DNA from 4 places in the Caproicibacterium argilliputei genome. Region 1 is predicted to be linked to each of the others. Evidence: riboswitches for the same ligand, from Rfam matches in the RefSeq annotation. Region 1 holds a riboswitch; each other region holds the start of a gene.

What was found. Region 1 has a riboswitch for cyclic di-GMP ahead of PXC00_RS06515 (VWA domain-containing protein). Riboswitches for the same ligand answer to the same signal wherever they lie in the genome.
Region 2: linked by a shared signal. The riboswitch ahead of PXC00_RS07870 (sigma factor-like helix-turn-helix DNA-binding protein) and the one ahead of PXC00_RS06515 (VWA domain-containing protein) in region 1 are both predicted to bind cyclic di-GMP.
Region 3: linked by a shared signal. The riboswitch ahead of PXC00_RS12925 (sigma-70 family RNA polymerase sigma factor) and the one ahead of PXC00_RS06515 (VWA domain-containing protein) in region 1 are both predicted to bind cyclic di-GMP.
Region 4: linked by a shared signal. The riboswitch ahead of PXC00_RS04535 (hypothetical protein) and the one ahead of PXC00_RS06515 (VWA domain-containing protein) in region 1 are both predicted to bind cyclic di-GMP.

Annotation. Positions count from the first base shown of each region.
Region 1 covers NZ_CP135996.1:1,339,738-1,345,484, forward strand. The annotation lists gene PXC00_RS06495 (metal ABC transporter ATP-binding protein) at 1-373, opposite strand, end outside; gene PXC00_RS06500 (metal ABC transporter substrate-binding protein) at 500-1,447, shown strand; gene PXC00_RS06505 (SGNH/GDSL hydrolase family protein) at 1,582-2,688, shown strand; gene PXC00_RS06510 (Crp/Fnr family transcriptional regulator) at 2,855-3,508, shown strand; cyclic di-GMP riboswitch class I at 3,749-3,830, shown strand; gene PXC00_RS06515 (VWA domain-containing protein) at 3,910-5,747, shown strand, end outside.
Region 2 covers NZ_CP135996.1:1,605,004-1,610,750, forward strand. The annotation lists gene arsB (ACR3 family arsenite efflux transporter) at 1-796, shown strand, start outside; gene arsD (arsenite efflux transporter metallochaperone ArsD) at 820-1,212, shown strand; gene arsA (arsenical pump-driving ATPase) at 1,357-3,093, shown strand; gene PXC00_RS07865 (hypothetical protein) at 3,167-3,436, shown strand; cyclic di-GMP riboswitch class I at 3,531-3,621, shown strand; gene PXC00_RS07870 (sigma factor-like helix-turn-helix DNA-binding protein) at 4,033-4,482, shown strand; gene PXC00_RS07875 (hypothetical protein) at 4,543-4,893, shown strand; gene PXC00_RS07880 (recombinase family protein) at 5,013-5,414, shown strand; gene PXC00_RS07885 (hypothetical protein) at 5,411-5,566, shown strand.
Region 3 covers NZ_CP135996.1:2,691,590-2,697,336, reverse strand. The annotation lists gene PXC00_RS12950 (2-hydroxyacyl-CoA dehydratase family protein) at 1-58, shown strand, start outside; gene PXC00_RS12945 (hypothetical protein) at 108-506, shown strand; gene PXC00_RS12940 (4Fe-4S binding protein) at 503-1,216, shown strand; gene PXC00_RS12935 (2-hydroxyacyl-CoA dehydratase subunit D) at 1,216-2,448, shown strand; gene PXC00_RS12930 (acyl-CoA dehydratase activase) at 2,453-3,259, shown strand; cyclic di-GMP riboswitch class I at 3,404-3,490, shown strand; gene PXC00_RS12925 (sigma-70 family RNA polymerase sigma factor) at 3,982-4,395, shown strand; gene PXC00_RS12920 (recombinase family protein) at 4,969-5,346, shown strand; gene PXC00_RS12915 (SHOCT domain-containing protein) at 5,360-5,515, shown strand; gene PXC00_RS12910 (recombinase family protein) at 5,608-5,747, shown strand, end outside.
Region 4 covers NZ_CP135996.1:954,023-959,769, reverse strand. The annotation lists gene PXC00_RS04545 (cation:proton antiporter) at 1-98, opposite strand, end outside; sodium ion sensor (DUF1646 type) at 151-202, opposite strand; gene PXC00_RS04540 (3-oxoacyl-[acyl-carrier-protein] synthase III C-terminal domain-containing protein) at 411-1,352, opposite strand; gene PXC00_RS04535 (hypothetical protein) at 1,489-1,821, opposite strand; cyclic di-GMP riboswitch class I at 2,001-2,084, opposite strand; tRNA gene PXC00_RS04530 (tRNA-Tyr) at 2,569-2,652, opposite strand; tRNA gene PXC00_RS04525 (tRNA-Thr) at 2,689-2,764, opposite strand; gene PXC00_RS04520 (flavodoxin family protein) at 2,813-3,334, opposite strand; gene metA (homoserine O-acetyltransferase MetA) at 3,348-4,292, opposite strand; gene PXC00_RS04510 (toxic anion resistance protein) at 4,333-5,466, opposite strand; gene PXC00_RS04505 (5-bromo-4-chloroindolyl phosphate hydrolysis family protein) at 5,514-5,747, opposite strand, start outside.

The DNA.
Region 1 (5,747 bases):
AAAGGGAAGACATCGGCTCGCGGATTTTTTCGAGCATACCGACCTTTTGCAGGCACGCATTCACTTCTTTTTTATCTTTCTGCTTGAGCAGTCTGCGATAGGACTCCATGACTTCATAAACCGTAATGGGAAAGTCATCATTCACAAAGCTTGTTTTCTGCGGCACGTAGCCAATTCGTTTGGCACTGCAGTGAATGCTTCCGGCGGTGGGCTTCAAAAAGCCGAGAATCAGGCGCATAAGGGTGCTTTTGCCGCAGCCGTTTTCACCGACAACGGAAATATACGCGCCGTCTTTCATATCCAGCTGCAGATGGTGCAGGATAAAAGGGGCAGTGCCTGTATAGGAAAAGGTTAAGTCTTCTGCTTCGATCAAATTGCTTCCTCCTTTGCGCAAATGCAAATGATTTGCATTTGCGCTTGACAAATCTTAATGGTGCGCCTATTATTATAGATGCAAACAATGCGCATTTGCAAGTAAAAGTTTAGGAGTTGACAGGTTATGTTAAAAAAATATGCTGCGGTTCTGCTCAGCGCCGCGGTTGCTGCTGCTGCTTTGACCGGTTGCGGTGGCGGCGCTTCCTCTCAGGCAGGGCAGGCGGCTTCCAGCGGTTCTGCAGCATCGGCTGCCGATAAGGTTCTGCACGTTTCTGTTACGTTTGATGCCATGAAGGAGTTTACCAAAGCAGTTGGCAAAGAAAAAGTGGATGTTTCCGTCATCATTCCGGATGGTACGGAGCCGCATGACTTTGAGCCGAAAGCGCAGGATTTGGTCAGTTTAAGCAAGGCGGATATTTTCGTTTACAATGGGTTTGGCATGGAAAGCTGGGCAGACGCTGCCGTAAAATCTGCAGAAAATTCCAAACTGGTTGTCGTGGAAGCTTCGAAAGGTGCTAAGCCGATTCAAAACACAGATGCAGGGGAAAAAGAGGAACATGGTCAGTACGACCCGCATCTGTGGCTCAGCATCAAAGGCGCCGAAACAGAAGTGCGCAACATTTGCACGGCCCTTGTAAAGGCAGATGCTGAAGATGCCGCGTATTTTGAGAAAAACCGCGATGCATACCTTACAAAGCTAGACAGCCTTTATCAGACGTATAGTAAAAAATTTAAATCTGTTCCGAAGAAAAGTTTCGTGACCGGCCACGCGGCGTTTGGCTATCTGTGCCGCGACTTCGGTTTGACACAAAACAGCGTTGAGGATGTTTTTGCGGAGGGAGAGCCGAGTACACAGCAGTTGGCACAGTTGGTTTCCTACTGCAAAAAAAATCAGGTCACTACGATTTTTGCAGAAGAAATGGCAAGTCCAGAGGTCTCCCAAACCCTTGCGGATGAAGTCGGCGCAAAGGTGGAAACCATTTATACGATGGAGAGTGCCGAAGACAATCAAGACTATTTGACGCGCTTGCAGGATAACTTAACAAAAATTTACGACAGTTTAAAAGGATAAGGCAATTCTTCTTTCAGGACGCATCCTGCACAGTTTTGGCGGTTTTTTCCCGCTGTGGCTGTGCGGTGTGCGTCTTGATTTTTATTTTCCACATTATTATACTGGAAATAGAAAAGGACTGGAGGAGAAACACCTTGAAAGATTTTCGTCTGGATGCGATTGAAAGCCTGCATATTTTTGGGAGAACCAATGGTTGTGCCTATCCGCTCACTTTGTTTTGGTCCGGCAGCGGAATCGAAATGAATCTGAAAGCTGGGGAAGTCTGGCTCGAAGTAGAGACAGACTACGGCCCATTGGAGCCGTGGATCGCCGTTTTGGTGGATGACGCCCTTGTCAGCCGACAGATGCTGCCCAAAGGGCGGTATTGGCTGCCTATACTGCGAAGCATGGATGCAGAAATACCGCACAATGTCAAAATTCTGCGTGAGGTGCAGGCCATGCACGACGACCCAGCGAGTTATTTGCAGATTCACGCGGTGCGAACCGACGGTTCGTTTCTCCCTCTGCCGCCGAAACAGGGGAAGATTGAATTCATTGGGGACAGCCTGACCTCTGGGGAGGGTACTGTCGGCGCACAGAAGGAAATGCAGTGGAATTCTATGGTGTTCAGTTCGGTGTTTGATTATGCGTTTCAAACAGCGAACCGACTTCACGCTGACTTCCGCATTGTTTCCCAAAGCGGCTGGGGTTTTCTTTCCAGCTGGGACGGCAATCCGGCGTGCAACATTCCACAGTATTATGAGCAGGTTTGCGGAGTCCTGCAGGGAACGCATAATGCCGCTTTAGGTGCTTTTGCTCCTTATGATTTTGCCGGCTGGCAGCCGGATGTGGTTTCTATCTGTTTGGGTGCGAACGATGCCTCTGCGTTTGGCAAGCCCGCGGTTTATCGGGACGAAAAGGCCGGGCGGCTTTTTGCGCAGAAACAAAATGCAGACGGCACGCCGGAGGCTGCGTCCCGCGCTCGTTTAGAAAGCGCCATTACGGCATTTGGCAGAAAGATTCGACGCTGCAATCCGCAAGCGCACATTCTATGGGTCTGCGGGTTGCTAAAGACAGAGATTGACAGCATCCTGCGCGAAGCGGTCGAAACTTATGTGGCAGAGACAGCAGACAAGCACACCTCCCTGTTTATGCTGCCGGTTGCGGATACTGCCACTATGGGCTCCCGCGAGCATCCGGGCTATGCGTGTCACAAAGCAGCGGCAGAGCAGTTAGCTGTGGAAATCAAGCATTATTTGTAAACGCATCTCTGCGGCAGTCTGTCAAAACAGTTATCCGAAAAATCGGAGCAAATCGAAACAAGAAGGATTTTTCACACAAGGTCTGACAGACCGCCGAAAAAGCAAAATGATGTTCCAATGCAGCCCCGCTGGGGCGGCGTTGGAACTGGTTTGGGAGGAGCCTGTTATGAATGCGGAAAATCTTTTGTCATTTGAGGACATCCCCACGCTGGAGCGTGAGCAGATTCAAAGGAACGCAGCGGTGATTCCGGTGCAGGCCGGTTCGCTGAATGTATCAAAGGTTGCAAAAAAATACCATATTCTTGCGGTTGCGCAGGGGTGTGTGCGGGTTTATTTGCTGGCAGAAGATGGCAAAGAAATTACGCTTTGCCGGATGACACAAGGGTCGTTTTGCGAGTACATACCGGAAACTTTCAGCGTGGAAGCTCCACAGTATGAAGTCTTGTGCCAGGCAGAGCCAAACACAGCGCTTTTCTGTATTCCGGCACACCTGCACCGCTGCCTGATGAATGCCTCGGTGCCCTACTTGAAATGCCAGATGCACCTGCAGCGCAGGTGCTTTTCGCGGGTGATCGCACTGCTGAATGAAATGCTTTCCCGCCGGCTGGAAAGCCGCGTGGCGTCGTTCCTTTTGGAAGAAAGCCGTCTGCAGGGGACTGCGCACCTCAAGATTACCCATGAAATGATTGCTCGCCATTTAGGCAGCGCACGCGAAGTCATTACCCGCGTGCTGAAAGATTTGCAGAAAAGCGGTGCTTTAGCGCTTCACCGCGGTTCCATACAGTTAACAGATATCAAAAAATTGCAGGAAATCCTATAAACTCTCATTTGGCGGAGAAGACTTCACAAAGACGGATTACAAGCTGTGCATATTGCGCGCACAAAAAAGGAAAATCTAATTTATTTTTTGCATTTCGGAAAAATGAATCACCACTTCCCACAAATCGAAAGGGAAACAGCCATTTGCGTAACTTTGTTACATACAAATTAGCAAATTTGTGGTACGATATCTTTGTCACCAAGATACAACATCTGCCAGAAGTGCAGAACCTGTACAGCAAATTTGTAAAAGCAAAGCCGATGAGAATCGGTGACGCAAAGCTATAGGGCCCCTCACCAAGAGGCGGCAGCCAGTTGCCAAAACAGAAACGATTTTTTGTCGTTTTCATGTTTTGGCTTTTTTCTTGCTTATTTTCAACTGGAATAGGGGGTGGGCGGCGTATGAATCTGTGCAAAATCAAAAGAATGGGCGGCAGGCTGAAGCGCTTCCTTTGCATGACGCTGAGCCTTTCTGTCCTGTTCTGTACCGTGTCCGTTGCTTTCGCGGGCACTTCCGCCCATGCAGCCGATTCCGAATCAGAGCTGACACCGCTTTCGATTGCCGAGGGACTGGGCAATGCGCGCTATTTCGGCATTGTCGCCAACACCCTTTCAAATCCAAATAACTTGAATGTAGAAGCAAACTTGGCGGTACAAAATTTTACCGGCAGCTATGGGGAAGTCGGCAACACGCATAACTGGAGTCAGGACACCGGTTCTTCGGCAGGCTCCGCCGTTTTAAACCTTACAGTACCGAAAGGGAATTACGAATTTTGTGTTTATCAGGATGAAGCAGCAAAAACAGCGGTCGGGCAGCCATTCTGGGTGGAATCCACTCAAAAAGAGACCGTGCAGAAAACGATTACAGGGCTGAAGCCGGGACAAACGTATTATGTGTATTTGCTGCAGAATGGAACAGCGAATACAAAGGTCGGCACAAAGTTTCAGGTTGCGGCTGGCTCGGATTCGGAAAAGTATGCAAATATAAACTACATAGAAGACTTTGACGTCACAAATGGCACAACTCTAAAAGTGAAAGATATTTCTCAATCTTTACCCGGCAAAGTGTATTTCGGCAGTCAAGTGCAGTTGAACGGTCCCGACAATCCGGGTGGAAACAAAGGCTCTGCAGTTGACAAGAAGAGCAAGTGCTTTCTAGCAATCGACCAGCTTTCAGCTGTGACAAATGAAAAGTTTCCCGTTGAACTTGGTACAGAAAACGGTTCATTTGCAAAAAAAACTTTCGACCAATTAAATAGCCTGTCGCAAAAACTAAGCAAGGTGTCGGATTCCTCAAAGGATGCGGCAGTAAAGGTGCTGAATATAACGCCGGAATCTTCATGGCGGTGGGATGGTTCCGAAACTGTTTCTGCGGAGCAAGTCCATCAGGATTTTAATGAAGTGCTTAATTACTCTAACTGGAACGACCTCGCAAATGATGGTGTTTCTCTCGAAAACTCCCAGTATTTAGTAATCAATCTCCACCTGCCTGCGGGCTGCAGTTCCGTTGAACTGCCGCAGGTAACCATCGGCGGCATCAATGCGGGTTCCGGATACAACGCCATTGCCCGACGAATCTTGTGGAATTTCTGTACGGATTCGGGAAGCCTTTCTGGAAATTTGCAGATTTTATCATCTCCGCAGGCCGGCGTGTTGGGAACACTCCTTGCACCCGAGGCAAAAATCACCCTTCAGGATTGCGCTGTTACCGGTGCGGTGTATGCCAACACCGTCACAGTCCAATGCGGCGGCGGTTTAAAATGTGCGACATTTCAGGCCGGAAGCACAGCGGAAGCCGCGGTGACTGTGCCGGATCCAACCGTGCAGGTCACGTTCAACAAAACAGCGAAAATGCTTTCAGATGGTCGGACAGCCCAAATTACGCTAAGCCGTTCCGGCCGGATTCAGAACTACACGTCACAGCGAGATGCCGAAGTTATCATGATGATGGATCGTTCCACCAGTATGAAACTTTCGGTGGATGGAAAAAAGCACGCCAACGATACAAATTTACTGGATGATGTGGGAAATCCGGATTACAAAATATTTGCGAAGGATTCGAGGCTGGCACTGCTTCAGGGCGCGACACAAAACTTCTTAACAAAACTGACAGAGTGCAATTCCAAGCTATCACAAAATAAACAAATACCGGTGTCAGTTGGCACTTTTTGTTGGAGCAAAGATGCTATTAATGGGGATTCTAATTATTACAAAGATGACCCGATGAATACAGCGGATTA
Region 2 (5,747 bases), 270 kb from region 1:
ACCATTCCTGATGCTGGGGCTGGCGACTCTCTTTCTTAAAATCGTATTCAGCGCCTTTATCCCCGCCGCCCTGGCGCAAAATTTTGTTACAGGCGCGGTCCTGTTGGGGACGGCTCCCTGCACTGCGATGGTGTTTGTCTGGAGCAATCTCGCCAAAGGCGACCCGGCGCACACCCTTGTACAGGTTTCGGTCAATGATCTGCTGATTCTTGTTCTGTTTGTCCCACTGGTTTCTTTCCTGCTCGGCGTAAACAACGTTCAGATCCCCTGGAATACCCTTGTTTTCTCAGTCGTGCTTTTCGTCGTGGTCCCCTTGGTCGGCGGCGCTGTTACACGAGTTACAATGATCAAAAAAATGGGAGAAACGGCTTTCAATGAAAAATTCGTTTCCAAGTTTGACAATGTAACGACGCTGGGCCTGCTGCTGACTTTAATCATCATTTTTTCATTCCAAGGCAACATTCTCTTGGAAAAACCGCTTTATGTTCTGATGATTGCCGTACCGCTGATCCTCCAGAATCTTATCTCCTCTACGTTTACCTATTTGCTGTGCAAATGGACAAAACAGCCGCACAATATAGCGGCGCCGGCATCCCTGATTGCCGCTTCCGACTTCTTTGAACTTTCAGTCGCGGTAGCAATCTCGCTGTTCGGCCCAAACTCGCCGGTCGTGCTGGCCTGCACCGTCGGCGTCCTTACGGAAGTCCCTGTGATGCTGATGCTTGTCAGAATCATTACGAAAACCAAAGACTGGTATTACAAAGGCTGGCATTCTAAACCTGCCGTTCACAACTAATTTTATTTCAGGAGATGTCTGATATGAAAAAAATGCAGATTTTTGAGCCTGCCATGTGCTGCCCGACCGGGCTGTGCGGCGTTGGGGTCGACCCCGAACTGCTCAGGGTTTCCACCGTGCTGAACACGCTCAAGAAAAACGGGGTTACGGTCGAAAGATTTAATCTGTCCAGCGCGCCGCAGCAATTCATGAGCAACAGGGCCGTCAACCACTTTATCAACACAAAGGGCGTTGATGGGCTGCCCGTCACTGTTTTGGACGGAGAAATCGTGATTGCGGGCCGGTATCCGACCAATGAAGAGTTCGCCGACCTGCTCGGAGTTCCGGAAACTCTGTTCGGCGGAAAGCCGAAGACTGTCAAGGTCACTCCGAGAAGGTCGGGCGGATGCGGTTGCTCGGGAGGAAAGTGCTGCTGATTTGGTTCATACTTTCTGCTGAGAAAGAGATTTGGCACTTTTAACAAGATGATAGGAGCATATCTTCCCGAATCAGTTATGTGAATTTTTCACAAGGGACGAGGATGCTCCTTATCTTTTTATCGAAAATTGGAGGTTATCATCATGGAGAATTTTAATCCACAATCGATCAGGTTGACAAAATATCTATTTTACACGGGAAAAGGTGGAGTTGGAAAAACATCGACGGCGTGTGCTACGGCCGTTACCCTTGCGGATAGCGGAAAAAAGGCCCTTTTAATCAGCACGGACCCCGCCTCGAATTTACAGGACGTTTTCCATACGGAGCTTACAAACAAAGGGGTTGCAATTAAAGAGGTCCCCAATTTGATTGTTTCTAATCTTGATCCTATACAGGCAGCAGCTGAATACAGAGAAAGTGTCATCGATCCTTATCGCGGCAAGCTGCCCGATGTTGTAATCAGAAATATGGAGGAACAGCTATCCGGTTCGTGTACGGTAGAGATCGCTGCTTTTAATGAATTTTCAAAATTCATTACGGATGAAACGGTGCAGAAAGAATATGACCATATCCTGTTTGACACCGCCCCGACAGGGCATACCCTCCGGATGTTGCAACTGCCGTCTGCGTGGAGTAATTTCATCAGCGAAAACACACACGGGGCTTCCTGTTTAGGCCAGCTTTCGGGATTGGAAAGTAAAAAAGCAGTTTACAAAAAAGCCGTTGAAACCCTGTCCGATGGAAAGCTGACGACGCTGATTCTTGTTTCACGTCCGGAAGAAGCGCCTTTGAAAGAAGCGGAACGGGCATCCAGAGAACTGGCGGAGATCGGAATCAAAAATCAGACACTGGTGATCAACGGCGTGCTGACTTCCTATGACGACAGCGTTTCCGAGAGCCTGTATCGGAAACAACAGGATGCGCTTCGGAGTATACCACAAGGTTTGAAAAATTTGGCCACATACCGAATTCCGCTGCGGGCTTATAACATCACCGGAATTAATAATGTCAGGGCTTTTCTGACCCAGGATCAGTATAAGGTCCGCGATGAAAAAGTCAGGGCTAAATCGATTCCTCATCTGGAAGATGTCATTGACGATCTGTATCGCACGAATAAAAAGGTCATCTTTACCATGGGGAAAGGCGGTGTCGGGAAAACCACTGTTGCGGCTGCGATTGCACTGGGCCTTTCAAAAAGAGGAAGGAAGGTTCATCTGACTACGACGGACCCGGCCGGACACCTGAAATCTGTAATCAGCGAGGCCAGCGGCATCACCATGAGCCGTATTGATGAACAAGCCGAACTGAAAAAATATCAGGAAGAAGTACTTTCCAAGGCAAAAAAGACCATGTCCGCTGATGATATCGCTTATATCGAGGAGGATCTACGTTCTCCCTGTACGCAGGAAATCGCGGTATTCCGGGCTTTTGCCGAAGTTGTAGAGAAAGCGGAAAACCAGACCGTCGTGATCGATACCGCTCCGACAGGACATACCCTTTTGTTGCTGGATTCCACACAAAGCTACAATCAGGAGATCAAACGCTCCCAGGGCGAAATCCCCGAATCCGCACGGAAGCTTCTGCCGCGCCTCCGCAATCCTGATGAAACCGAGGTCATTATTGTGACTTTGGCCGAGGATACGCCCGTCTATGAAGCACTGCGCTTGGAGGAAGATTTAAAGCGCGCCGGCATCGAAGTGAAATGGTGGGTCATCAATTCGTCCTTCTATCGGACCGGTACAACAAATCAAATACTTTCCGCAAAGGTGAGCAACGAAATCGAGTGGATCAACAAGGTGGATGAACATTCTAAGGGGAATTTTGCGGTAATTGCATGGAGTGCTGAGGAAATCAAAGGAGATAAGCTGCTTACAATATAAGCCAGCACTTTCCAATTGGACGATGGTGTCATTATAAAGATATCATAAAATAATAGAACTGGAGAAATGAAAGATGAAAATTACAGAAGAAGCAAAATCTTTGATTCAGGCGGCATTTGATTCCAATGATTGTGACTGTTTAAAAGTATCACAGCAGCAATCCTGCTGCGGCACCTCCTTGCAATTTGAACTGATCAAATTACAAGGAGGCGAGAAGTCCATCTTCATTGACGGGGTCCCTGTTATGATGGATGACCAGACTCAAACAAGGACAGAGGTTGTGACACTTGCAGCGGAAAATGGTGAGTTGACCATTCAGGACGATCAGTCATGCTGCTGTTGATGGAAACAGTAATATAGAATCCCCCACTCCCTGCAAGTCATGTGCGCCTATCATACGGAAGCACAAGCCAAAAGACGTTAAAACAACAAAAGAGTCAAGCCAAGGGCAAACCCATTTAACGATGGGGACGCAAAGCCATAGGGTCTAAAGTGCGTAAAGCGCGCTATGACAGCCTGGCTGCCGGAAGTCGCAACCTGTAAACCTGTCCTTTTACGGGCCAGGCTTTCATCGTTTTCATAGCTTCTAACGGATAATTTGAGCAAAGATCATTTATGGCCCTGCTATGTTCCTTGGCGAAAGGGGAAACCATGAGTATTCTTTACTCCTTCCTCTTCCGGAGGCTGAAATAAAGACGGCGAATTCCGTACAGACTCGCCTCCATTAACTAAATATATTCAAAAATCAGCATTTTGCCCGGGACGGCAAAGTGCTGATTTTTTATTTTCGACAACAAAAACTCTGCCTCGACCGTTAAAGAACAGTTTCGATTTTAAGCCCTTTTCTTCTCGTAGAAGTGTGCCAAATCGGCATTGCCGATCTCCTCCGCTTGTTCTTCATTTCCGGATTTCAACAATCACGAAATGGAGGACAAGCCTATGGCGAAGTATCAGAAAAAGGAAAATTACCGGGAAAAATATCCCGACGTGAGCAAAGAGATCATTGAGGTCTTGGAGAGAAGCGACCGCCTGATGGAGTACCAGCAGTACGACATCAAAGTCGAACGGTGCAGGATCGATTATACTGGCGGCACCATTACATACATCCCCAGCCGGGAGGACTCCTATGAACGGCTTCTGGAAGAAAACAGGCAGTTCGCCGCTGCAGGCGAGAGTGTGGACGAGGCCGCGGTGAAAGCTGTGATGATCGAAAAGATGCTGAACTGCCTCAAAAGTCTTGCTCCGGAGGAACAATTACTGATCGCCGCTTTGTTTTTCAAAGACAAAAGCGAGCGTCAGCTATCCAGAGAAACCGGTATACCTCAGCGGACGATCCACGACAGAAAGACAAAAGTCTTGACGAAATTAAAAAAACTTATGGAAAAGTGAAAATTTTTCCGCTCAACCCCCTCGCTCAACGTGGAAATAAGTGAGGGGGTTTCCTCTTCTTTGTTCTTTGAAAAAATTTATATCCGGCAGCATAAATACATGAGCTGTCCGGCCGTGATGAGCGGCAGCGACATTGACGGGCGCGCCAGGACTACCTGCGGATGGGTGACAGACATCCGTCGAACCGATGGCATCGAAGGCGACGAGCGGCAAAGCCCGGTTATAAAACAGCCTGCGGTGGGTTGTTTCGCAATGAAACGGACAGTGCCAACGCTACTTCCGTCCAGCCACAGATTCAAGCAATGGGGGCGGCTCGCAGAGATCCTGGGAGAGGTGAAATTCCTATGGCGTTTGCCTGACCGGCAAACCGTTTATGCCGCCGCCCTCGCTTCGGGAAGCAGTGCCGAATAGAAGCATTGAAATGAAGAACAAGCAAGTTGTTTGAACTTAGAAACTACGCGGCAGGACAATTGCGCCCTGCCGCGCCCTTGTGAGGTCAAACCGCATCATTCAGAAACAGGGGGCTTTATATGGAACAGAAAAAAAGAGCGTGGCTGTATTGCCGCATTGACGCGCCGGAGGATGCCCACGGTATGCTGAAAGGCCAGAAAAAAGGACTCTATGACTATGCGGATCAGATGGGATTCATCGTTGTTGGCTGTTCCGAGGATTTGGGAGGCGGCCTGAAATATAATCGCCCCGGCCTGATTGAAGTCGAACATGTCGCTGAACAAGGCAGGATGGACGTCTTATTGGTAAAACAACTGAGCCGCCTCGGGAGAGACTCGGCACAAACGCTGGATTTTCTCCGGAAGCTGGAACAATCGAATATCAGGCTTTATTCACCCCTGGAAGGCGAAATCGGGCTGTTCAAAGACATCCATGCGATCCATAGGCTCACGATGGACGTGAAAGGGGAGGTCCCGTCATGAAAACAAAACAGTTGGATAGAAAGACAGAAACCATAGAGATACAAATAAACGGGATATCTGTCACATTGTTTTTTACTGCGGAGCCGAACAAGGAAGCGGCTGATTTCATAAAAAAGGCTTTGATAAATGCTTACGTAATTAAGACAGCATAATCCCAAAATACAATTTAAAGGCGGTTTTTTCTAATGTAATATGTAATATGCGAAAAATCAGCTATTTATATAGCTTTTCCCTGCTTTGTGTGAGATAATGGCGTTGGCAAAAAGCCAACTGCTCCTTGACAATTGAATAGATCAAGTGTCCGGTCTCTCACACAAAACACCAACGATATGA
Region 3 (5,747 bases), 1.4 Mb from region 1:
CCTGGAAGCTTTTTCTGAACTGCTGATGCAGACCGGAAGACTGTCCGCAGCAATATGAAAATGAATACTCACCAGTTTATAAACTCAAAGCGATTAAGGAGGAACTTATGTCATTCAGCTTTCTTTTACAAGAACTGCATCGAAAAGTTATGGAAAAAACAAAAGCGGCAAAAGCACACCGCGGAATAATAACCATCGTGATTGCCGCCATTCTTGTTACAATCGTTTTTTTCGCTGTCAAAGCAAATCTTGCGCAGAATCCAGCAGGCCGGACATTAACTCCCGTTAGCAGCACTACTCAAAGCGACGAAAGCACGACAATTCCAAACGGCGGTAATCAAAACGAAACCGCTATGCAGGCTAAGACGCTCAAGCGTATCGAAAATGTTGCCTCTATTTTGGGTATTGCCGTGTTGACATCGGGAGGCATGACAGTCTATTACAGAAAAAAGAAAAACCGCGTTAAACCGCTTCCGGTACTGCGGAGTGAGGAGGAAACACATTGAAGCAGCGTAAAATTACAGCTTTTCGTATCACATGTCTTCTGATTGCCGCTGCCGTGCTCGCTTTCCTTGGAAGCAGATACCGGATTATTATTTTATTGCTCAGCATCTTCAGTGCTCTAGTTTTTGGGCGTCTCTGGTGCGGCTATGTTTGTCCGCTGGGATTTTATCAGGAACTACTTTCAATGCTTCGGAAAAAACTGCATATTCCGACGTTCCACGTGTCATTAAAGGTGAAATCCTATTTGCGTCCGCTGAAATGGATCATACTTGTATATTTTCTGGCCAGCGTTTTGTTTTTTGGGCTGCGCCCAGTTATGTATATACGGCCCGACCTTTCCTTCAGCAGCGCAGATATGAGTATCTATAAAATCATTATTGTCGGTATTGTAACGGGAATTTGTTTTCTGAAAGAAAGGGCGTTCTGTAAATACTGCCCGCTAGGGACACTCCGGGGCTTTGTCAATAAAATCAGCTTCGGAAAAATTAAAAAGGACGGCACCGCGTGTACACACTGCCGCGCTTGTCTTGAATGCTGCCCAATGGATATCCGTTCTATTTATGAGGAGCGCAACAAATCCGATATCACTCACTCGGATTGTATCTACTGTATGAAATGCATTGAGGCATGCCCGGAGCAGGATGTGCTTTCCTTTACCCTGTTTGGGAAAAAGGTATTGTCCTCCAAACGTAATAGTAAGCAGGTGAAATAATGGAAGAGCGTACATTAGAACGTTATAAGCGAAATATTTCGCGTGTTTCGGCTGGTTCACTGAAACAGTTGACGTCCGCGCGGGATATTCCCGATGGGCTTGAATATTTTACGGATGTTCTTAATAGAACATTTGTCGATTTTAAGAAGGATGACAACGAGTACATAGGCAGCTACTGCGTGATGGTGCCAGATGAAATGATATACGCATTCGGCTACAGGCCACTTCGTTTATGCGCTGGGCACAGCGTTGCGGCAATGATCGGAGACGAGATCGTCCCGCGCGACGCTTGCCCGGTCTTGAAAGCAACCGCGGGATTTCATGCGATGCGCGTCATGCCAATCTATCAGCAGTGCAGGCTGGCGGTGCTGCCGATGACCTGCGACGGCAAACGGAAGAGCGCGGCGCTTTTGTCGCAGTATCTTCCGGTTATTCCCTTGCCGATTGAAATGGATAAGTCGGAGGAACGCTTTGCGCAGAACCTGCAAAACATGCATGCTCTCATGAAAAGTATTTCCAAAGAAACGGGCCGCAGGTTCTCCAACCGGAAACTGATTGAATCCTGCAAAAGCATTAATGCGGCACAGCAGGAAGCATATAAACTATACGGCTTGCTCTCATCCGACAATCCGCCTGTCACGGGTTCACAGGTTATGGCTGTGCTGAACAGCTATTGCTATGATACGCCGGAAAGCTGGGCGCAGCACGCGAAAATACTAAATGCCGGACTTTCCCAAAAAGCAGCTGCCATGCAGCCTTTGAAAAGGAAAAAGCCGCGTATCTTTATCGCAGGCTCTCCCATTACATTTCCAAACTATAAACTGCCGTTTTTGATGGAAGGTCTGGGGGCACAGATTGTCGGAGACGAGACGTGTATGGCGGGGAGGCTTTTATATGACCCCGTTGTTCCTGATGAGTACAGTACAGACGGCATCTTACGTGCGCTTACGGCGCGATATGTCTGCGCATGTACGTGTCCGGTATTCGAGCAGACGGACGATCGCCTCAGCAGTCTCACAGAAAAACTGCGTCAGACGAAAGCGGAGGGCGTTATTTATCATATCCTGCGCGGCTGCACGCCTTACGACTTCGAATTGTCCATGGTGGAACAGCTGGCAGATAAGCTTGATATTCCGGTTCTGCGTGTGGAAACAGATTTCTCCGCCGAGGATGCAGAACAGGTAAAAATCCGTCTGGAAGCGTTTGTTGAATTGATAGAACAAAGGAGATAAATACATGGGAAACTATTATGTGGGGCTGGATGCCGGTTCGACATACCTGAAAGCGGCATTGATAAAGGATAACTGTGTTTTAGGCGCTGAACTTCTTCCAACAGGCATCGACTGTGAGGAAACTGCGGGCAAATTGCTGGAAAAGATCTATGCAAGCCAAAGTATCACACGCAATGATATCGCCGTGATCACCGCAACCGGATACAGCAGGCGCAGTATCGGCCTCGCAGATGCCACAATTTCAGAAATCACCGCTCATGCCTGCGGTGTACAATTGACAGCCCCTGAAAACGTGCATCCGCGCTTGATCATTGATATCGGAGGCCAAGACAGCAAGATCATCAGCCTTGGCCCCGATGGACATATCGTTAATTTTACAATGAACGATAAATGCGCCGCTGGAACAGGAAAGTTCTTGGAGGTCGTGGCTGATCTTCTGGAAACTACCATTGATCAGATTGCTTCGCTTGCGAAAGAGAGTACAGACCCCTGTCAAATCAACAGCACCTGCGCCGTTTTCGCCCAGACGGAAGTGATCTCTCTTCTTGCTCAAAAGAAAAGCCGAAGTGATATCCTTGCAGGTATGCATATAGCCATGGCAAACCGTATCGCCAAAATGGCGCGTAAATATAAGTCGGATGGCGATGTGATGATGACCGGAGGCGGCGCAAAAAATGATGCGCTGCGCCTGGCACTGGAGGATGAGTTGATGTGTGATATTTATAAAGCCAATTATCCGCAGTACAACGGTGCAATTGGAGCTGCTTTAATTGGTATGCGGAATGCTGAAAAAGAATTTAAAAAGTCATGAAAGTCATGAGGGAACTGAAAACCACAAGGCACTATCCGGTAGTTCACTGGAAGGTAATGTGAAGATGGTGTTCCCTATACTTTAGGTGGCTTACAGTTGCAAATCGAACGTATCGGCCCCAGTCGGTGGTATTCAGTAACAAAATAATGCTAAGGGCAAACTTGCTGAAAGGCAAGGACGCAAAGCCGAGGGTCTAAAGTGCAACCGCATGATGACAGCCTGGCCACCGTGAAGTGCGTATTAGACCTGCCCTTTTTGCGGCAGGTCTTTTCATAAATGGGTATAAAAGGAAACCGTTACCCGCCCAACAAAAAAAACGTAAGTTTGGCGGGTCAGTTTTTATGCCTGAATAAACCATTTTCTTTTTCCCTCCAAGCTTACGGGTTTGGAGGGCTTTTCTATGCGTGTTCGATATGTTATGAGTTTCAGGCGACCGCTGTTTATCAGCGGTCGGGCGTGATGAAGCGGACATCTATCTGCTACATAGTTTCTTAATCGGTAACTCGTCAAAAAAAGTCTATGCTGCGCATGGGCGCAGAGCGGTTACAAACACGAACTGACAGAACGTGTTCAATACGAACATATCTACAAGAGTGTATCAACGGACGACTATGTCCGCTGGTGCGCTCTTTTTGCGTTTTTAAGGGATATTCCCCGCTGCAGATTGCCGCCTTCTTGTCCTTCGTTTTCAACCAAATTTTGAAAATCAGGAGGACAAGCATATGTCGGAAGATAAAAAATATACGATCCTTGTAAAACACCAGCGCGTCGAAGTCAGCAAAGCGGTCTATCACGCTTACCATAAAGCGCGGGAAGCGGAACGGTATCAGGATAAAGTTGCCCGTCAATTTGAGCTTTCTCTGGAACGCTTTCAGGAGGACGGCGTTCAAGTGGAGCTTCAACTTTCCATATATGAGCCTACCGTTGAGGACAGGCTCACCCAGCAAGAACAGTTGAAGAAATTGGGGCAAGCCCTTGCTGCCTTGAATTCTGAAGAAAAGCTGTTAATCCATGAGCTGTTTTTTAACGGACTGAGCGAACGCAATCTCTCCGCAAAAATCAACGTACCGCAGAAAACTATTAATGACAGGAAAAGAAAAATCCTGCTGAAGTTAAGAAATCTCATGGAAAATTAAAAACAATCCGCTCAACCCCCTCACTTTTTCCTTTATAGAAGTGAGGGGGATTTTTATCTCTCCCGTGTTCCTTGAAAAACACCGAAATCATTCGGTTATATCCAGCAGTTCAGATACATTAGCTGTTTCGCGTGATGAGCGAAAGCGGCGTCGGGAAACACGCCAAGACCACCTGCAGGCAAGTCAGAGCTGCCTGTCAAAACGATTGCATCAAAGGTGCCGAGCGGGAAATGTTTGACCGGAAAACGATCCGTGGTGGATCGTACCGCCAAGACCGGAACAGCCTATAATGATACTTCCGTCCAGCCACAGACATCGCAATGGGGGCGGTCGCCGGAGATCCCGGCGAGGGTGAGAGTCCCATGGCAGCCATTCGTCACGCTTGCGTGACGTTAACCACTGGCTGGTCTGAATTGACTGCCCCGGCTCCGGGAAGTAGTGTCGAATAGGAGCAGCCGAAAACGAAGAACAAGTCTGGCGGTTTCATGCCAGATACCATGAGGGTAGGCGTTTTGATACGTCTGCCCTTATGCATGTGCCATGAAGCCAATAATTGCGAAGGAGGATATCGATATGGATACAAAACGAAAAGCGTGGCTTTACTGCCGTATCGACGCGCCGGAGGATACCCACGGCGCTTTAAAAAAACAGAAGGAAAAACTGGACGGATATGCACGTCAAATGGACTTCGAGGTTGTCGGGGCTTCCGAAGACTTGAGCAGCGGTCTGGATTATAACCGCGCCGGCCTAAAAGACGCGATGGCCGCCGCCAAAGCGGGTGAAGTGGAGGCTTTGATTGTTCATTCCGCCATCCGTATCGATCGCGACACAGCGAAAACCGTTGACTTTCTCCGACAGCTCAACGACTGCGGCGTGAAGGTGTACTCTCCGCTGGAAGGAGAAATCTCCGTGGAGCGGCAGGCCAAACTTTCGTCTCCATTACTCGGTTAGGAGGCGTTCAACCATGACACAGAAACAGGTAACGAATGAAATCAAATATCGGATGGCTCGAAATTTTCTAGTATCCCTTTTAAAACAGGGAAAAATCACCTCGCGGGAATACGAAAAGGCTGAGGAATACGTAGTCAAAAAGTATCGCCCGGTGCTCCGGTCGATTTAGTGGATATTGTGATAGCTATTCCCGCGTCCATGTGGTAGTGTATGTGCTAATACCAAAAAGGTATCGAACCCACAAGAAAGGAGACAGTGAAAATGAATAGCGCATACGCTCAAACCGCTGCGGGAGCGGGCAGAAACGAGATGCCGGTTGCGTGTCGAAGCCTTCAACCGCCGCAAATTCAGGTGATTGAACCCGTTCGCCCGGTTTTGGGTTATCAGCCGGAAAAGCTGCG
Region 4 (5,747 bases), 390 kb from region 1:
GCACCAAGCACTTCCGGCATTTTCAGCTTGCGGCTGATAAGCCCGCCGATTTTAGTGGCTGTTAAAAGCAATACAAGATCCAGTAACGTTTTCTCCATATTCACACATCCAATCCTTTTTTGATAGAAAAAAAGTGGGAAGCCCAAACAGGACTTCCCACCCAAGAAGCTGATTCTTGAAAGCGGCAACCAGCCGCCCAACCGTATACCATCATTTTGTTGTATGTAAATAGTATAGCAGATTTTACAGCGGCTCCGCAAGGGCAAAATCGCAGAGAATCAGACCCTCCACATTCCTTTTACCGGTACAATTGCTGTATTCATAAGAGCTCAATTCCCATAAAGGAAACATAAATCCGCAGTTTTTCACAAAATTCTGCTTGCAGCAGTTCCTTTTCCTTCCGAATTCCTTTACAATTTAAGTAACAATACAATATTGGTCCGTCCGGAGCCAATGGTCCAAATAACCACATAATCCCCTTTTTTGACCATACCCTGCTGAATAGATTTCCACAGGACAATGAACGGACTGGTTGTGCCGGTATAGCCGTACTCATCGCCGACATACAAACTTTGGCTTTCCTCCATCGAAAGCAGTGCGCGAAGTTTTTGCAGAAACAGATAAACCGACTGTGAGCAGCAGAACATTTTAACATCATCGACAGACAAATGGTTTTTCTGAAGCAGCTGCAGGATGTGTTCCGAAGCATCCTCAAGATTCACGGTGGCGTCCGGATTCCAGCGCAGGAGCAGTTCGCTTCGGTCCTCTACCTGAAACAGCTTGGAAAAACCGCAGCCCGGAAAAACAATGTCCGCGTGTTCATCCGAATTTACCCAAAGCTTTGAATCCTGCAGACCGCAGTCTTCTTCTGTTTTCTCCAGAATCAGTGCACAGGCGGCATCCCCGTAAATCCCGTAGCTGTACTCGCACTCCGGGTCAGCAATCATGCTGATGAGGTCGCAGCCCACAAGCATAACTTTGTTGACATTTTCGCTGACTGACATATACTTTGCCGCAGATTCCAGTGCAGTTGACAAACCGGTGCAATCCACGTTGATATCATAACAGATGCAGTCGGTTTTGCCACCCACCGCATAGTGAACCAGAACCGAACTCGGCGGCGCAACGTATTCGGGAAGCTGACTGGAAAAAAGGATCATATCCAACGCACTGCCGGTTATGCCGGTGTTCTTTAAAACTTTTTTTGCAGCAGCCGTTGCCAGCGTCAGACTGCTTTCCTTGGTCAGGTCAATGCGGTACCGCTTGTCCCGCCCGTAAACATCGCGAAAAAAATGCTCGACATCTTTCCCGCGTTCCTTAAAGTGTGCGATATATTTTTCGTTGTCCTCCACAAGATCTCCGTGTTGAACCTCGATTCCGCAAATTTTAAAATGAAAAATGGGATACACCTTCTTTGCAGATTTTAAAAAAGGATATTCTTTTCTTAATGCTATAAGAAAAGAATATCCTGTGCGCAAAAATCACAAGTCAGGCAATGGAAAAGTTGCTCAAACCTGCCGCTGCCGCAATTCTCTTAACCTGCATACTCAGAATGCTGTTGGATTTGTCCATGTGCATAATAATCTGCTTAAACCCGGTTTTTTGGTACAGAGCCAGACAGGATTTCAGGGATTCCTGCATATCCGAAGTCACAATGCTTAATTCTTTTGCGTCAATTTCCAATATTGTCTGTGCAGGAGCAATGGTGCTGATCGTCTGCTTATACTCCTGGAAAAACTTTGCCGCAGTTGCTTCATCCATATGACCAGACACACGGATGACCAAATGATTTGCCTTCTTTACAATACTGTACTTTTCCATTTTGCTATCTCCTTATAAAGTCGAATTTTGTAAGTAGGAAGATGCTTGCAGGCACTCTCTGCCCAACACCCTTGCCCGCTGCAAAGCGAAAAAAACAAATACGGAAAACTTGCGGTTTTCAGCGACGCATTTCTGGCAGCGGACGCAGCTGGATAAACACAGCATTTTCAAATCTGCATTTTGGCAACCCAGCCGTCGTTGCTGACCGCATTAGACCTGTGGCTTTGCGTCCCCACCTTTTGATGGGTTTGCTATTTTCATCTTTGTGAATCTTATTATAGCATTGATGACTCGTGAATTTCATCCACTTTTTATAATTTCAATGAATAAAATAAAATTTATAAACAATTATTTTAGATACTAGTCATAAAAATCACACAAAAACTGGGTCGTAGAGGAAAAACGCACAATCTTATCCCGCAATATGAGATTCTTTGTAAAATAAAGTTTTTTGCATTTTGTAAAAATCTGTGAGTCTATTTATTCACCTATGAAACTTCCGTCTTGCAGCAGGAGCATGAAAAGCTCTCCCATAGATTCCTCTCTAGCAAGAAAAGGCGACCGGGGATTTTCGAAGCAAGGAAGGACTTTCTGTACACCTTACAACATTTTGCAAAATACAAAAAAACCGGCTCAGGAAAAAATCCTGAGCCGGTTTTCCACGCTTACCAATCTATTCTCGGCGAAACCGCCGGGAAAGAAGTGGTATTGCATGATTTCTGCTGTGTTCGTCTTTGGGACATTTGGTGGTGGAGGAGGATGGATTCGAACCATCGAAGCCGAAGCAACAGATTTACAGTCTGCCCCATTTGACCACTCTGGAACTCCTCCAATTTGCAGCCCGCAGGCCGCTTTTATCAGCCAGATTGGAGCTGGCAGAGAGACTCGAACTCACGACCTGCTGATTACAAATCAGCTGCTCTACCAACTGAGCTATGCCAGCGTATCTCCGGCTGACAAGAATATATTATACAGGGCAATCTGCGTTTTGTCAAGGGTTTTCTACAATTTTTTTGCTTTCATTTTCCTGCCCAAAAAGTTGCATCGCTTTTTGTGCAATCCGCATTCCAAACGTGACGTACAGGGGTCTGCTCTGCTCCCTTGTATCACGCGTGCACACTGGGCCCAAATGAATGTACGGCTGCCCGAGTGCAGAACCGCCGGAATACACCAGCATCCCTTTCACCAGCATATGGCAGAGGAGCGTCTGCAAGGCAAGGTCTGCCCCGCCCTGCGCATAATCAGCCGTGGCAAACGCCGCGCCAACTTTCCCCGCGAGAACAATGCTGTGCGATTCGTCAAACCATTTCTTCATCTGCCAGCAGGTACTGGCATAATACGTCGGCGTTCCGAACACCACCGCACAGCTTTCCTGCAAATATGCCGGGTCTGCTTCTTCCAATGAAAAAATTTCCGCCTGCACACCGGGAACAGACCGCATTCCCTGCGCAACCGCCTCTGCCATCTGCTGGGTATAACCGGTTTTACTGAAATACAAGACCGCAGTTTTCATACAGCCAACCTCCTTACAGCATCGCGCAGTCCAGTGAGTCACTGCACAGGGAATTTAAGTCAAACGGGGTGGTCTGATAGACAAAGTAGTTGAGCCAGTTGGTATACAGCAGCTGACCAGTGGCACGCCAGTTGTTGACCGGCGCACGTGACGGGTCATTTCCCGGATAATAATGCTTCGGCATCAGAATTGGCAGACCCTTTTCCAAATCCCTGCGGTATTCGGTGCCCAAAGTATCCACATCATACTCGGAGTGTCCCATCACAAAATACTGCCGCCCCTCCTGATCCCCGACGATGTGCACACCGACCTCCGGAGAAACAGACATCAGCCGCAGCTGCGGCACTTTTTCGATATCTTCCACGCGCACCTCTGTCTGGCGCGAATGCGGCACCCAGTAGATATCGTCAAAACCACGGAACAGACGCGACTTTTTCGTCAGCGCGCGGTGCGGATACACGCCGAAAACTTTCTGCGGCAGGCGGTACTTGGGTATCCCGTAGTGATAGTACAGTCCCGCCTGCGCCGCCCAGCAGATATGGAAAGTTGAATGCACGTTGGTTTTCGTCCACTCGAAAATACGGCAAAGCTCCGGCCAGTAATCCACCTCTTCAAAGTCCAGCAGTTCCACCGGCGCACCGGTGATGATGCAGCCATCGTACACGCGGTCCTGAATTTCGTCAAAGGTTTCGTAAAAATGAAGCAAGTGGTCTTCCGGCGTATTCTTGGATTTGTGAGACACCATCTGCACCAAATCCACTTCAATCTGCAGCGGTGTATTGGCAAGGCAGCGCAAAATCTGCGTTTCGGTTGTGATTTTCGTTGGCATTAAATTCACCAGCGCGATGCGCAGCGGGCGAATGTCCTGGTGCAGAGCGCGCCGGTGCGTCATTACAAAGATATGTTCTTTCTCCAGCACAGCGCGTGCCGGCAGAGAATCCGGTATTTTAATCGGCAAAGAAACCGCCTCCTGACAAAATTTCCGGCAGGACAAAGCGTCAGCGCAGCTGCAGAAGCTTGCTTTTCAGGTCATTTTCCAGCTTGCCTAACTCACGTTCTGCCTGCGCACGCTTCTCGCGTCCTTCCTGCTGAATCTGCATCACTTCATCCAGTGTGGAAATCAACGTTTCATTGGTATGCTGCAGCGTTTCCAAATCCACAATGCCGCGCTCCGACTCACGCTGCGTGTCAATGGTCGCCATTTTCAGCGTATCCGCATTCTTGCGCAGCAGCGCATTGGTCATATCGGTCACCTCGCGCTGCGCTTTGGCAGCCTGCGCCGAGTGCTCCACACCGAGTGCCAGCACCATCTGGCTCTTCCAAAGCGGAATGGTATTGACAATGGTCGACTGAATCTTATCACTCATCAGCAGGTCATTGTTCTGCACCAGCCGCAGCTGCGGCGCCATCTGAATGGACACCATGCGCGTCAGCTCCAAGTCATGCAGCTTTTTTTCAAAACGGTCGCACATACTGGAAAGGTCATTGGCCGCCTGCGCGTCTTCCGGCAAAGCAGACTGCTGTGCTTTTTGTTTCAGTGCCGGAAGTTCCTCTGCACGCACCAACTCCAGCTTCTGCTTGCCTGCCAGCAGGTACATGGAAAGTTCCTTAAAATAGGTCTTGTTTACCTCATACATTTTATCCAGAGTGGAAATATCCTTCAGCAGCTGCACCTGATGGGCTTCCAACGCTTCGCAGATTTTATCTACATTTGCTTCTGCGGTCGCGTAGCGGGCTTTCATCGCGGTCAGCTTATTAGCGGAACGTTTAAAGCGCGCAAAAAAGCCTTTATCCTCCTCACCGACATCAAAACTTTTCAGTTCTGTAACAACGTCGGTAAGCATTTTCCCAACTTCACCGAGGTCTTTGGTGCGCACATTTTCCAGAGCACTTTCCGAAAAATCAGCCATTTTTTTCTGTGCACCGGCACCGTACTGCAAAACCTGTGCGCTGTTGGTCAGATCGATTTTCGCGGCAAAGTCGCTCACCATTTTCTGCTCCGCAGGCGTCAGCTTCGGTTCCTGCGCAGGGCTGACCGCCGGTTTCGGCTGTGCGAACTGCACATCGGGCGCCGCTGGCGCGGGCACCGGATTTAGAGTCAGCTCCAGTTCGGGCATTTCTTTTTCCTTCATAAGGAGTCCTCCTTCTTTATAATCCCATTAAAATCTGCGGCCTGCGCTCACTCTGCTTCGCGGTCTTCCGGCTGCTGAAAGTCACTGCCGGTCAGTCCCTCCTGCTTGAGCATTGCTTCCAGAGTCGAAATATCGGTGGAAATATCAAAGGCATCATCCGCAAACAAGCTGTCCAGCAAATTGGCAAAGGCCGTATTGATGGTATCCAGCGCGTGGGCAATCTCGCTTTTGGCTTTCCGAATATTTTCGCCCTGCACAGACTGCTTGTCAAACTCCCGGTA